2 linked regions of the Parafrankia irregularis genome follow. Each later gene encodes a partner of the first gene's protein in a complex. Links are inferred from orthologs where the notes say so. Each region holds a gene or a part of one and is shown in the gene's direction. Other genes may lie near its edges.

Evidence for each region.
Region 2: the proteins of dnaG (region 1) and dnaB are in contact, whole or in part, in a crystal structure (PDB 2R6A), measured with the Geobacillus stearothermophilus proteins. The link is inferred for Parafrankia irregularis from one-to-one orthologs. Residues at the interface, in WP_049624496.1 of Geobacillus stearothermophilus: Lys456, Leu457, Leu458, Pro459, Ala460, Asn463, Ala464, Leu467, Leu535, Leu536, Ile537, Ala538, Gln544, Glu545, Asp548, Tyr549, His552; in WP_033016901.1 of Geobacillus stearothermophilus: Ser13, Glu15, Ala16, Gln18, Glu91, Leu92, Asp94, Ala95, Val96, Pro97, Thr98, Ala99, Ala100, Asn101, Tyr104, Tyr105, Ile108.

What each region holds. Positions count from the first base shown.
Region 1 is NZ_FAOZ01000001.1:371,109-377,660, reverse strand. What follows is about bases 2,301-5,209. They hold dnaG (DNA primase), read left to right. Parts: upstream 2,301-2,716; coding sequence 2,717-4,702; downstream 4,703-5,209. Other genes in these bases: AWX74_RS01550 (RNA polymerase sigma factor), read left to right, coding at 4,743-5,209. Also shown: AWX74_RS01565 (transketolase), read left to right, coding at 1-728; AWX74_RS01560 (PH domain-containing protein), read right to left, coding at 957-1,496; AWX74_RS39805 (hypothetical protein), read right to left, coding at 1,537-1,692; more of AWX74_RS01550, read left to right, coding at 5,210-5,921; AWX74_RS01545 (class I SAM-dependent methyltransferase), read left to right, coding at 6,137-6,552. UniProt on the Escherichia coli protein: RNA polymerase that catalyzes the synthesis of short RNA molecules used as primers for DNA polymerase during DNA replication.
Region 2 is NZ_FAOZ01000011.1:148,362-154,951, reverse strand. The notes cover bases 1-2,947. They hold dnaB (replicative DNA helicase), read left to right. Parts: upstream 1-768; coding sequence 769-2,127; downstream 2,128-2,947. Other genes in these bases: AWX74_RS40080 (hypothetical protein), read left to right, coding at 2,620-2,947; AWX74_RS18940 (antibiotic biosynthesis monooxygenase family protein), read left to right, coding at 2,236-2,595; rplI (50S ribosomal protein L9), read left to right, coding at 1-11. Outside these bases: more of AWX74_RS40080, read left to right, coding at 2,948-3,858; ilvD (dihydroxy-acid dehydratase), read left to right, coding at 4,097-5,950; egtD (L-histidine N(alpha)-methyltransferase), read right to left, coding at 5,994-6,590. UniProt on the Escherichia coli protein: The main replicative DNA helicase, it participates in initiation and elongation during chromosome replication. Travels ahead of the DNA replisome, separating dsDNA into templates for DNA synthesis.

The sequences.
Region 1 (6,552 bases):
TCGCATCGACGTTCGCGGCGTTCTTCTCCCGCGCCTACGACTTCATCCGGATGGCGGCCATTTCGCAGGCCGACATCCGTCTCTCCGGGTCGCACGCCGGCGTGGAGATCGGTCCCGACGGGCCGTCGCAGATGGCGCTGGAGGACCTCGCGATGATGCGGGCGATCGGCGGCTCGACCGTCCTCTACCCGAGTGACGCGACGTCCACCGCGAAGCTGGTGGAGGTGATGGCCGGGCTCTCGGGCATCAGCTACCTGCGGACCACCCGTGGTGCCTACCCGGTGCTCTATGGGCCGGACGAGCAGTTCGTGCCCGGTGGTTCGAAGGTCCTGCGCAGCTCGGACGCCGACACCGTGACGCTGATCGGTGCCGGCGTCACCCTGCACCACTGCCTGGCCGCGGCGGATGTCCTCGCGTCGGAGGGGGTCGCGGCGCGGGTGATCGACCTGTACTCGATCAAGCCGGTCGACGCCGCCACGCTCGCCGAGGCCGCGCGGGCGACCGGCGGGCGGCTGGTCGTGGTCGAGGACCACTACACCGAGGGCGGTATCGGCGGCGCCGTGCTGGAAGGGCTCGCGGGAGTCCTGCGGGACGGAAGCGTGTCCCTGCGGCTCGCGCACCTGGCGGTCACCGAGCTGCCCGGCTCCGGCACCCCTGACGAGCTGCTGGACTTCGCCGGCATCTCCACGCCGCACATCGTGGAAGCCGCGCGCGGCCTGCTGCGCTGAGCCAGCTGCACACGGAACCCTGGCTGCACACGGAACCGGCCCCTCGGCGCTGAGACGAGGGGCCGGTTCCGTCAGGACATGGTGATGCGACGGGCCGCGAGCGGGGGTTGTGATGCGGGCGTTGCGATGCGGGGGTGTGACAGGAGGGACCGGTACCAGGTCAGCCCTGCCGGCTCCAGCCGTCCGCGCTGACCTTTCGCCGGTGTCGACTCAGTCGGCCCAGCCGGCTCAGTCGTCACCGGCCGGTGACGGCCCACCACCGAAGGTCATGTCGACCAGGGTGAGATAGAGCCGGTCCGGCCGCGGAAGGAAACTGATCTTCGAGAGAGCCTGGTCCTGACCAGCGGACTCGACGACGAACTCGCCATAGCCCAGGAGCCGCCCGAGCGGGTCCCGGTTGTAGGTGAGGTCGGTGATCTTCGACAGGGGCATCGTCTGGACCTTCCGGAAGACGATCCCCGACACCTTCAGCAGACGCTTGTCTGTGATCATCAGGTGGTCGAAGTGCCAGTCCGCGATCTTCCAGAGCATCCGGAGGATCATGAAGAGGGCGAAGTACCACAGCACCGTGGTGATGGGCCCGGTGTCGATGCCCTGCATGGCCAGGAGGATGTTCGCGACGAGGGCCAGCAGTACCGCGCCCAGTGTCTGCCCGAAGATCGGCAGCATGATCGCCCAGTGCAGGCGCACCATCATGACCAGGCGCTCCTGGGAAGCCAGGTACTTGGTGTCCCGCAGCGCTGGGTCGGGAAGCTGGAGTCTCGGCACGATCAAAGTCTCGCAGACGCCGGGTCCGGCAGGTGCGGGTTCACAGGGCTGTGTCTGTAACGAACTCCGACGCTCCGTTCCCGATGTCCTCAAGCCAACCGATGACCCGGTCGATGATGCTCGCGGCACTGTCCGGTGCGGTGACGACGAAGAAGATAAGGAATGCGATCGCACCGTACTTGACGATCTTGTCCACGGCGGGCCTCCGGGCCGAGTTGGGGGAACGGGGTGCGCCCAAAGTATCGTTGTTGCGATCGACGTAGGTACGAGAATCGGCCTGATACGCATAGCTTCGTGGTCAGTGAGTGGTATGAACCCGCTGGCACGGGCCTCTGAACTCGCAAAACAGGCCGAAGGTCACCGTCGGTGAGCGTCTGTAGCCCCCCGAATCGGTGCTGATCCACAGGTCCGCTTCGGCGTGTCGCGCCCCCTCCGGGGGAGTGTGGTCGTCCGGTCGTTGGGTGCGGTGGCCGTCCGGCTCGCCGGGTTGCCCCGGCGGTGCCCTGCCTGCGTCATCCAGGTGCTGCATTGTGCCGCCTGTGCTGTCCTGTCCCGTCTGCGCCGCCCTGTCCCGTCTGCGCTGTCCTGTGCTCCTGTGTCGCCACGGCCCGGCTGGTGTCCCCGGGTGTGATCGGAGGGCCACCGGTGCGTTGCCGGCGAGGGGTCGATGTCGGCCGTTGCGGGGCACTGACGGGCCGACAGCTACCAACGGCACTGTGACCAGCGAAAAACGACGTACGCTGTGATCGCTGTCGACTGTGTTTGGGATGGGATGGGGTCGTGGCGCGACACTGGAGTGATGAGGGTGGTTCGTCGGTGGCTTCCGATGTGGCCCGTGTCGCATCATGGACTCTGCAGGGGTGTGCCGATCGGTGCCGGTCGTCGTCGCTGCGGCACCAGCCGGGCCGTGTGACCCGGGTGGCTAGGGCCGTCCGGCCCTTGCCCGGCCGCTCGCCGGCGAGCGCGTGGCATGATCGACACTGTCGGCCGGATGACAAGTACCATCACGCGAAAGGACCGTTGACACCGACACCATCGGTGGCCTAGCCGGCTCGACGGCAGCGCCGTCCCGCCGGGCAGGCGGCCGGCAGCGTCGTCTGAGGTGACCGGACACATCGAGGCCCGCGACTCGCGCAACCCCAGGGCGGGGGGCGCCGTCTATCCAGTGAACTCGGAGCCCGTAGGTGGCGGGCCCGCCGGACGTGATCAGGGAGGGTTCGGTGGCCGGACGCATCCGCGACGCCGACATCGCTCTCGTCCGGGAGCGGTCACCCATCGCGGACATCGTCGGTGATCATGTTCAGCTCCGTCCGGTCGGTGGCGGCAGCCTCGTCGGGCTGTGCCCCTTCCACGACGAGAAGTCGCCGTCGTTCAACGTGCGACCATCGGTCGGCTTCTTCCACTGTTTCGGCTGTAACGAGGGTGGAGACGTCTACGCCTTCGTCCGCAAGATCGACGGTCTCAGTTTCCCGGAGGCGGTGGAGCGGCTCGCGCGCCGGGCCGGGATCACCCTGACCTACGAGGGTGGCGGGCCGACCAGCCGGGCGGTCACGAGCCAGCGGCAGCGGCTGCTGGACGCGCACCGGTTGGCCACCGAGTTCTACGTCGAGCAGCTCTACTCCTCGCCGGATGCGCGCGCGGGCTGGGAGTTCCTGGCTTCGCGGGGCTTCGACCGGTCGGCGGCCGAACGGTTCGGCCTTGGTTACGCCCCGGCGTCATGGGACGCGCTGACCCGGCACCTGCTCGCCCGCCGATTCACCGCGGAGGAGCTGGAACTGGGCGGGCTGGCCAAGCGCGGTGGTCGTGGCGGCCTCATCGACCGCTTCCATCACCGGCTGCTGTGGCCGATCCGTGATCTCGGTGGGGAGGTCGTCGGCTTCGGTGGCCGGCGGCTCGCCGAGGGTTCCGACGCCGGGCCGAAGTACCTCAACACGGCCGAGACGCCTCTGTTCAAGAAGGCCAGGCTCCTCTACGGCGCCGACCTGGCCAGGCGCGACATCGCGCGCCGCTACCAGGTGGTCGTCGTCGAGGGGTACACCGATGTCATGGCCTGCCACCTGTCCGGTGTGACGACGGCGGTCGCGAGCTGTGGGACGTCGTTCGGCAGCGACCATGTCGCCATCGTCCGCCGTCTCCTGATGGATTCGGACAGCCGTACCGGCGAGGTGATCTTCACCTTCGACGGTGACCAGGCCGGTCAGGCCGCCGCGCTGCGGGCCTTCGAGTTCGAGGAGCGGTTCGTCACCCAGACCTTCGTCGCGGTGCAGCCGGACGGTCTTGATCCGTGCGACCTGTGGACCCAGCGCGGGGACGCGGCCGTGCGTGATCTCGTGGCGGCCAGACAGCCGCTCTTCGAGTTCGCGATCCGCGGTGCGATCGACCGCTACGACCTCAACACCACGGAAGGCCGGCTGGCGGCGCTCGACGCGGCCGCCCCGCTGGTCAACCGGCTCAAGGACGCCGGCATCCGGCACCGGTACGCGGTGAACCTGGACCGTTGGCTCGGCTTCCTGGACGAGAGGTTCGTGGTCGAGCGGGTAGCCGCGCACCGTTCCCGGGCACAGGGGAGTCCGGGGGCACCGGGGAGTTCGGGGGTACAGGGGAGTTCGAGCGCGCCGGGCAGCTCAGGCGCGCACGGGAGCACCAGGGCACGCGGGGGCTCCGGGGCGGACGGCACGGCGGCGGCCGCCTCGGCGCGTCGTGGGTCCGAACCCGCGCCCGACGAGGCAACCGCCATCGTCGAGCGCGAGACACTCAAGCTCGCCCTGCAGCACCCGGGGCTGGCCGGCCCGATGTTCGACACCCTCGCCGCGGAGCTGTTCACTGTTCCTGTGCACCGTGCGGTCCGTGAACTGATCGCCACGGCCGGTGGGGTTTGTGCGGGCCTGTATGCGGCCGGGGACCCGTCGGGCTGGGTCGCGGCGGTGGTCGCCGCGGCGCCCGACGAGGAGCTGCGGCGGTTCGTTCTCGCGCTCGCGGTGGAGGGGGTGCTGTGCGACCACGATGTTGACGACCGTTATGTCGACGATCAGATGTCGCGTGTCCAGGAGCTGCATGTGACCCGTCGGATCAGGGAAGTCAAGTCGCGGGTGCAGCGGCTGAACCCCACCTCCGACTCTGATGCCTTCAACCGTGCGTTCGGCGAGCTGATTGCTTTGGAACAGCACAAGCTCCAACTCCGGGAGCGGGGCGTAGGTGCCGCGTAACCTGGGTCGATCCCGAGAAGGAAGTGACGAGATTCCGCCCATGAGTCCTACCGTCCTACCCCGCGAGGCCCAGGTGGACGAGGTCAAGGACCTCATCACCCGTGGCAAGGAGATCGGTTTCCTCACCACTGAGGACGTCACGGTCGCGATCCAGGCGGCCGAGTTGCCCCCTGAGCAGGCCGAGACGGTCCTGCAGGTGCTCAACGACGAGGGCATCGAGGTGCTCGAGGCCGGGGGCGAGAACGCCGACGAGGCGGATCTGCTGGCCCGTCGGCGTCGCGAGGAGGAGGAGCTCGCGCTCAAGGCCCCGACCTCCGACCCGGTACGGATGTACCTCAAGGAGATCGGCAAGGTCCCGCTGCTCACCGCGGAGGAGGAGGTCGACCTCGCCAAGCGGATCGAGGCGGGTCTGTTCGCCTCCGAGAAGCTCGCGGTGGCGACGAAGAAGACCTCCCCGCAGATGCGCCGGGACCTGGAGGCCATCGAGCGGGACGGGCAGATCGCCAAGCGGAAGCTCGTCGAGGCGAACCTGCGGCTCGTCGTCTCGATCGCCAAGCGCTATGTCGGGCGCGGCATGCTCTTCCTGGACCTGATCCAGGAGGGCAACCTCGGTCTCATCCGGGCGGTCGAGAAGTTCGACTACACCAAGGGCTACAAGTTCTCCACCTACGCCACCTGGTGGATCCGGCAGGCCATCACCCGCGCCATCGCGGACCAGGCCCGGACGATCCGTATCCCGGTGCACATGGTCGAGACGATCAACAAGCTGATCCGCATCCAGCGGCAGCTCCTCCAGGACCTCGGCCGGGAGCCGAGCCCGGAGGAGATCGCCAAGGAGATGGACCTCACGCCGGACAAGGTCCGGGAGATCCTGAAGGTCTCCCAGGAGCCGGTCTCGCTGGAGACGCCGATCGGTGAGGAGGAGGACTCTCACCTCGGCGACTTCATCGAGGACTGCGACGCGGTCGTCCCGGTGGACGCGGCCAGCTTCATCCTCCTGCAGGAACAGCTCGACTCCGTGCTGCACACTCTCTCCGACCGGGAGAAGAAGGTGATCCAGCTCCGGTTCGGCCTGACGGACGGCCACCCGCGGACGCTGGAGGAGGTGGGTCGCGAGTTCGGGGTGACCCGCGAGCGCATCCGGCAGATCGAGTCCAAGACGCTGTCCAAGCTGCGTCACCCCTCGCGGTCGCAGAAGCTGCGCGACTACCTGGAGTAGTCGAACTCGTTGTAGTCGTTCGTTGACTTAGGGTTTCCGTCCTGTAAGGGTCGGACCCTGTGACGCAGCGGTCAGGCAGTCCGGAAGGATCTGCGGCTCCCGGGCTCCCTGACGGTTGCGTGTTCGCGTGCCCACACGTGTCCTTTCTCCGCTGGCTCGTGCTTGCGGCGACCGGAGGCCGCACCTTTCTGGGTGCGCGATGGGTCCGTGGGCTGTTGGCTCTGACCCCGTCGTCGTGGCGGCCAGGCCTCGCGCTGCGGCTGCTGGGGCTGGCGCCGCACTATTTCCACGGCCACGGCCTGAGCTTCCGCGGTCACGGCCTGGGCAGCGCGGCGCACCGCAGCCGCGTCTCGCTCGAGATGTTCGTCCGGGATGTGCTTGAGCCGTACCTGGCACCCGAGCAGGACCTGCTCGATGTCGGATGCGGCCCCGGCTACCTCACCCGCGCGGTGGCCGGGCGGGTCTGGTCCGTGACGGCGCTTGACGTCTCCCGTGGGGTTCTCTCCTGCGCACGGATTCTGAACCCGGCGATCAACATCGACTACCGGACTCCCCAGGACTTCTTCGGATCCGGGCGGCGGGTGGACATCGCCGTCTCTCTCGATGTCGCGACCTGGATGGGCGACGGCGA
Region 2 (6,590 bases), on another replicon or contig:
TCTCGGCCTGACTTCGCCACCGGTGTCGCGGCTGCCCCCTCGCCGGGGGCGCCGCGGCACCGGTGACGGTCCATCCGCGGCGCCACGCCTTGTCGTCGGCGCCGCGTTTCTTTGCCGCTGCCACGTGTAGATCACTGTGGATCGGTGTCCGGTCGGCGTGTGCGCCCAGGAGGCGGAAGCGGCAGCGGGACACTTGAGGCGAACGGGATCGGCGTCCACTGGGCGTTCGGTCCGTCTGGTGACCTGGTGACCTGGTGATGTGGTGGCGGGGGCCAGCTGCGGAGGGCGAGATCGGACGTTAGGGCGATATAGCCCGAATGGGCCAGCCGGCGCAGTAGCCCGAAAGTCGGCTGAACTATTTTCCGTCCACAGGTTGGATCGGGCCGCTGGCCGTTGCGCGCTGCGGGTTCGCGTCAGGATCGCTGGGCCCTGTCCACAACCGGGCGGGGCACTATCCCGAGGTGGTCCCCAGATCTTCCGCAGTTACCAACAGGTTGTCCACAGGGTGCTGTGGACAACTTTTTGGAGCCTCCCTGTGTCTGCGCCTACTGTCGGACCCTCCACACTGGCTAGCTATCCCCTGGATCGGGATAGTCCGTACGGGCGGGGGATTAATGATCTTGAGGTGGTCGGGCGGACGGGCGAGTTGACAGGTCCCGCAGGCCAATCGAACATAGGTTCGATTTCGGTGGCTGGGGCGGGCCTGCGTCGGGTGGGCCCGCCGTCGACGGGCCGGGTTCGGGTGGGCCCAGGGCGGGGGGGTAGGGCGTGAGCGTCACCGATATCAATCGCGGGTCCGGAGCGCCGGTCGAGTTCGACCGGACCCCGCCGCACGATCTCCCGGCCGAGCAGAGCGTGCTCGGCGGGATGCTGCTCTCGAAGGACGCGATCGCCGACGTCGTCGAGGTGCTCACCGCGAACGACTTCTACCGGCCGGCACACGCGACCGTGTTCGAGACGATCGGTGATCTCTACGGGCGGGGTGAGCCGGCCGACGTCATCAGCGTCGCCGCCGAGCTCGGCCGGCAGAACCTGCTGGAGCGGGTCGGTGGGCCCGCCTACATGCACACGTTGATCTCCAGCGTCCCGACCGCGGCGAACGCCGGCTACTACGCCCGGATCGTCGCGGAGAAGGCCGTCCTGCGCCGGCTCGCCGAAGCCGGTACCCGCATCGTCCAGCTCGCCTTCGGCCCCGCACCCGACGTGAGCGAGGTCGTCGACCGGGCCCAGGCCGCCGTGTACGAGGTGACGGAGCGGCGGTCCAGTGATGACTACACCCCCCTCGGGGAGCTGCTCAACCCGGCGCTGGAGGAGATCGAGGCCATCCAGGGCCATGACGGGGCGCTCACCGGCGTCCCGACCGGCTTCACCGACCTCGACGAGCTCACCAACGGCCTGCACGGCGGCCAGCTCTGGATCGTCGCGGCCCGGCCCGCGGTCGGAAAGTCCACCCTGGGCCTGGACTTCGCCCGGGCCGCGTCCATCAAGAACGGGATGACATCGGTCATCTTCTCGCTGGAGATGAGCCGCATGGAGATCACCATGCGGCTGCTCTCCGCGGAGGCGCGGGTGTCGCTGCAGAACATCCGCACCGGTCGGCTCACGGACGACGACTGGGGCCGGCTCGCCCGGCGGATGGGCGAGGTCGCGGAGGCGCCGCTGTACATCGACGACAGCCCGAACCTCACGATGATGGAGATCCGGGCCAAGGCCCGGCGCCTCAAGCAGCGCAACGACCTGCGCCTGGTCATCCTCGACTACCTGCAGCTCATGTCGTCGCCGAAGAAGGTGGAGAGCCGCCAGCAGGAGGTCAGCGAGATCTCGCGGTCACTGAAGCTGCTGGCGAAGGAGCTGGAGGTTCCGGTCGTGGCGATCTCGCAGCTCAACCGTGCCTCCGAGCAGCGGGCCGACAAGCGCCCGCAGGTGTCCGACCTGCGTGAGTCCGGAAGCCTCGAGCAGGACGCCGACGCGGTCATCCTGCTGTACCGCGAGGACGCGGTGGAGAAGGAGTCCGCCCGCGCCGGCGAGGCCGACCTCATCATCGCCAAGCACCGTAACGGCCCCACCGGCACGGTGACGGTCGCGTTCCAGGGCCACTACTCGCGCTTCGTCGACATGGCCAACTGATCGCAGGTCGCGTCACGACCGCATCGCAGCGTCGGACCACGGGCAAACGTGCCACTGGTCGTGGCAGCCGGCCTGAAGTCCCCGGTCCTCGGTGACAGACTGGACGCCATGAGCGTTTCCGGTGTTCCCCCGCGCGACTCCGGGGTGGTCGAGGTCGCGAGGTTCGAAGTCAGGCCTGGCAGCGAGGACGACTTCGCGGCCGCCTATCGGCTTGTCCGCCACGAGCTGGTCAGCACCCCTGGATGCCGGTCCGTCCGGATGACGCGGGGTGTCGAGTCGCCGTCCCGGTTCGTGCTGCTCGTCGACTGGGACAGCCTGGAGGCACACACCGAGACGTTCCGCGGCTCCGACCGGTTCACCCGGTGGCGGGCGGCGCTGTCGCCGTTCTTCGCCGGTGACCCGTCGGTGGAACACGTCGTGGCGATCGCGGACCGCCCGGAGCCGGCCGCGCCGGGCTCGTCGGCCTAGCGCGCCCCGGGCCAGCCTGAACCGATGGCCACGTTCTTCGAGTACCTCGTCTTCGCTCCGCTCACCGCCGTCTTCTTCGGTTTCCTTCTGTGGCTGTTCGTCGCGATCGTGCTGCGCAGGGTGGTCGAGCGGGTGAGGTTCCGCCCGATCGTCTTCTTCGTGACCGGCTACGCCTTCATCGGTGTGCTGAGCGTCTACCAGCTGATCGGGTACGAGAACCACGACGTCGCGCCGCTGCTGGGCACCGTCGCCTCGTTGGTCCTCGTGGTGCTGATCAACCGGTGGTGGCGAGGCCGGCACGGGTCGAGAACGGTCGCGCGCTTCAACCGGGCGACGGGGCCACAGCCGGGTTCGCGACTGCTCGGAGGTCCAGTCGGGTACGGCACCGCCCAGCCGGGGGGTGCGCCCGGCGTTCCCGGAGCACCGGGAGCGCCCGGAGCACCCGGAACGCCGGGGGTGCCCGGAGCGCCGGGGGTGGCTGGCCCATATGGGCCGTACGGTCCGCCGGGGTACCCGCACTACCCGGGGAGCGGTCCGGGCGTCCCGGGGTATCAGGGGTATCCACCCCACTACCCGGGGTACCCGGGTAATGCGGGTCAGGTCGCCCACCCGGGCTACCCCGGAGCCGCGACGCCGGCCGGTGAGCCGTTCGTCCCGCCGCACGGCCGGCCTGATGAGCCGGGCTGGACGCCCGCCCCCCAGCCGCCGCCGGGCGCCGGCCGTCGGGCCGGCTACCCGCTCGCGGCACCGCCGCCGGAAGCAGGCACTGGTCTGCCCGGGACTCCCCCACCCGGTTCCGCGGAACCGGCCCGCGGTTCCGCGGAACCGGCGCCCGGGGACGCTGCCCATGGGAATCCGTCAACGCCAGGCCTGTTCCCCGAAGCCGACGTGCCGGTGCCGGAGACGCCGGTGCCGGATCCCGACCGGCCGGATCCGAACGCGCAAGCGGATATCGATCCGACCTGGCTGGAGTTCCTGGCCACCGAGTCCGGCGGCTCCGGTCTCGGCCCCGGTTCCGGTTTCGGCCCTGGCCCCGACTCCGCCTCGGGTTCCGGTCCCGGCCGGCCCAGCGGGCCCGACAGGCCACCGGGGCCGGGTGGGCCTGACCGACCTGGCCGCACCGGTCGGCGAGGCACGTCCGGGCCGCCCTCGGCGCCGAACGGACCGACGGGTCCGTCGGACATCGACGACATCGACGACATCGACGACACCGACGGGACCGACGACCCGGGTTCCGGCCCGGGCCGAGGCTGGACGCCCTGACCGGCACCGTGGCCGTCCCGACGACGTCCCGACGGATGCAAGGCGTAGCCTGAGCGGTGGCGAGCCTCCGGACCGGGGCGCGCCTGGAGTGTCTGCGGTCGGCTCGGGAACCTCGGTGTCGGCCCCGCTGTGCGGGCGATGCGGACGATGCGGATCGGTGCCCACCCGCCCGAGCCCAGGTCTGGCGTCCCGAGCACACCGTCCGTTCGTGCCCCGTAATTCCAGCCCAGAGGTCGAGATGCCCGCTCTGCGTTCCCGCACCACCACCCACGGCCGCAACATGGCCGGTGCCCGCGCTCTCTGGCGGGCCACCGGCATGACGGATGACGACTTCGGCAAGCCGATCGTCGCGATCGCGAACAGCTTCACGCAGTTCGTCCCGGGTCACGTCCACCTGCGTGACCTGGGGACGATCGTCGCGGACGCGGTGGTCGAGGCCGGTGCCGTGGCCAAGGAGTTCAACACCATCGCGGTGGACGACGGGATCGCGATGGGCCACGGCGGCATGCTGTACTCCCTGCCGTCCCGGGAGATCATCGCGGACAGCGTCGAGTACATGGTCAACGCGCACTGCGCCGACGCGCTGGTCTGCATCTCCAACTGTGACAAGATCACCCCGGGCATGCTGCTGGCCGCGCTGCGGCTGAACATCCCCACCGTGTTCGTGTCCGGCGGGGCGATGGAGTCGGGGCAGGCCGTCATCACCGGCGGGGTGGCCCGCTCCCGGCTGGACCTGATCGACGCGATGATCGCCGCGGTGAACCCGGCGGTGAGTGACGAGCAGCTCGACACCATCGAGCGTTCCGCCTGCCCGACCTGCGGTTCCTGTTCCGGGATGTTCACCGCGAACTCGATGAACTGCCTGACCGAGGCGCTGGGCCTGGCGCTGCCGGGCAACGGGTCGGCGCTGGCGACCTCCGCGGCGCGCCGCGGTCTGTTCGTCGAGGCCGGCCGTCTGGTCGTCGACCTGGCCCGGCGCTACTACGAGAAGGACGACGAGGCCGTCCTTCCGCGCTCGATCGCGACCGCGGCCGCGTTCCGCAACGCCTTCACGGTGGACGTCGCGATGGGCGGCTCCACGAACACGGTGCTGCACCTGCTCGCCGCCGCCGTCGAGGCCGGTGTCGACGTCACGCTCGACGACATCGACCAGATCTCCCGGTCGGTGGCCTGCCTGTGCAAGGTGGCGCCGAGCTCGACCGACTACTACATGGAGGACGTCCACCGGGCCGGCGGGATCCCGGCGATCCTCGGTGAGCTCGACCGCGGTGGGCTGCTCGACCCGAACGTGCACAGTGTGCACGCGGCGAGCCTGCGCGAGTTCCTCGACCGCTGGGACGTGCGCGGCGCGGATCCGTCCCCGGACGCGGTCGAGCTGTTCCACGCGGCGCCCGGCGGGGTGCGTACCGTCGAGCCGTTCAGCTCGACGAACCGGTGGGACACCCTCGACACCGATGCGGAGAAGGGCTGCATCCGCTCGGTGGCGCACGCCTACTCGGCCGACGGTGGTCTCGCTGTGCTCCGTGGCAACCTGGCGCCCGACGGCGCCGTGGTGAAGACCGCCGGCGTCCCCGAGAGCCAGTGGTCGTTCCGCGGTCCGGCTGTGGTGGTGGAAAGCCAGGAGGCCGCGGTCGACGCGATCCTGAACAAGGTCGTCAAGGCCGGCGATGTGATCATCGTCCGCTACGAGGGCCCCCGCGGCGGCCCGGGCATGCAGGAGATGCTCTACCCGACCGCGTTCCTCAAGGGCCGTGGGCTCGGCCCGCAGTGCGCTCTGATCACCGACGGCCGTTTCTCCGGCGGCAGCTCGGGCCTGTCGATCGGCCATGTCTCGCCGGAGGCGGCGCACGGCGGGCCGATCGCGCTGGTGCGTGACGGCGACATCGTCGAGATCGACATCCCGACCCGGCGGCTGGAGCTGCTGGTGCCGGAGGAGGAGCTCGCTGCGCGCCGGGCGGAGATCGAGGCCGGTGCCGGCTACCGCCCGGTGGGCCGGGAGCGCCAGGTGTCGGCCGCGCTGCGCGCGTACGCGGCGATGGCGACCTCGGCGTCGACCGGCGCCGCCCGCGACGTCCGGCTGATCACCGGCTGATCAGCGGCTGGGTCCTGACGACCGGCCTGGCGGCCGTCCCGGCTCAGGCCGGGACGGCCAGCGTCAGCGCGAAGTCGCCGTCCGGGTCGGTCCACTGCGCGCTGGTGCCGAGGCCGGCCGCCGCGAGTTCGGCCCGGATGCCTTCGAGCGTGAACTTGGCGCTGATCTCGGTGCGCATCTGCTCGTCCGCGCCGAAGCGGGTGACCAGGCCGAGGGCGCGCACGCTGACCTCCTGCTCGCGGACGCTGCGCAGCCGCATCTCGATCCAGGAGTTCTCCGGATCCCAGGCCGCGACGTGCGCGAAGCCGCGCAGGTCGAAGTCGGCGTCGAGCTCCCGGTTGATCACGGAGAGCACGTTGCGGTTGAAGGCTGCCGTCACACCGGCGCTGTCGTCGTACGCCGCGACCAGGCGGGCGGGGTCCTTGACGAGGTCGGTGCCGAGCAGCAGCGCGTCGCCGTCGTGGAACTGGTCTCGCAGGGCGCGCAGGAACGTGCCGCGGGTCTCGGGACGCAGGTTCCCGATCGTGCCGCCGAGGAAGGCGACGAGCCGCCGGTCGGCCGCCACGCCGCCCGCGCTCCCGCTGTCGCCGCTCGCGGAGCCGGGGAGGAAGGCCAGGTGGCGTTCGAAGTCGCCGACCAC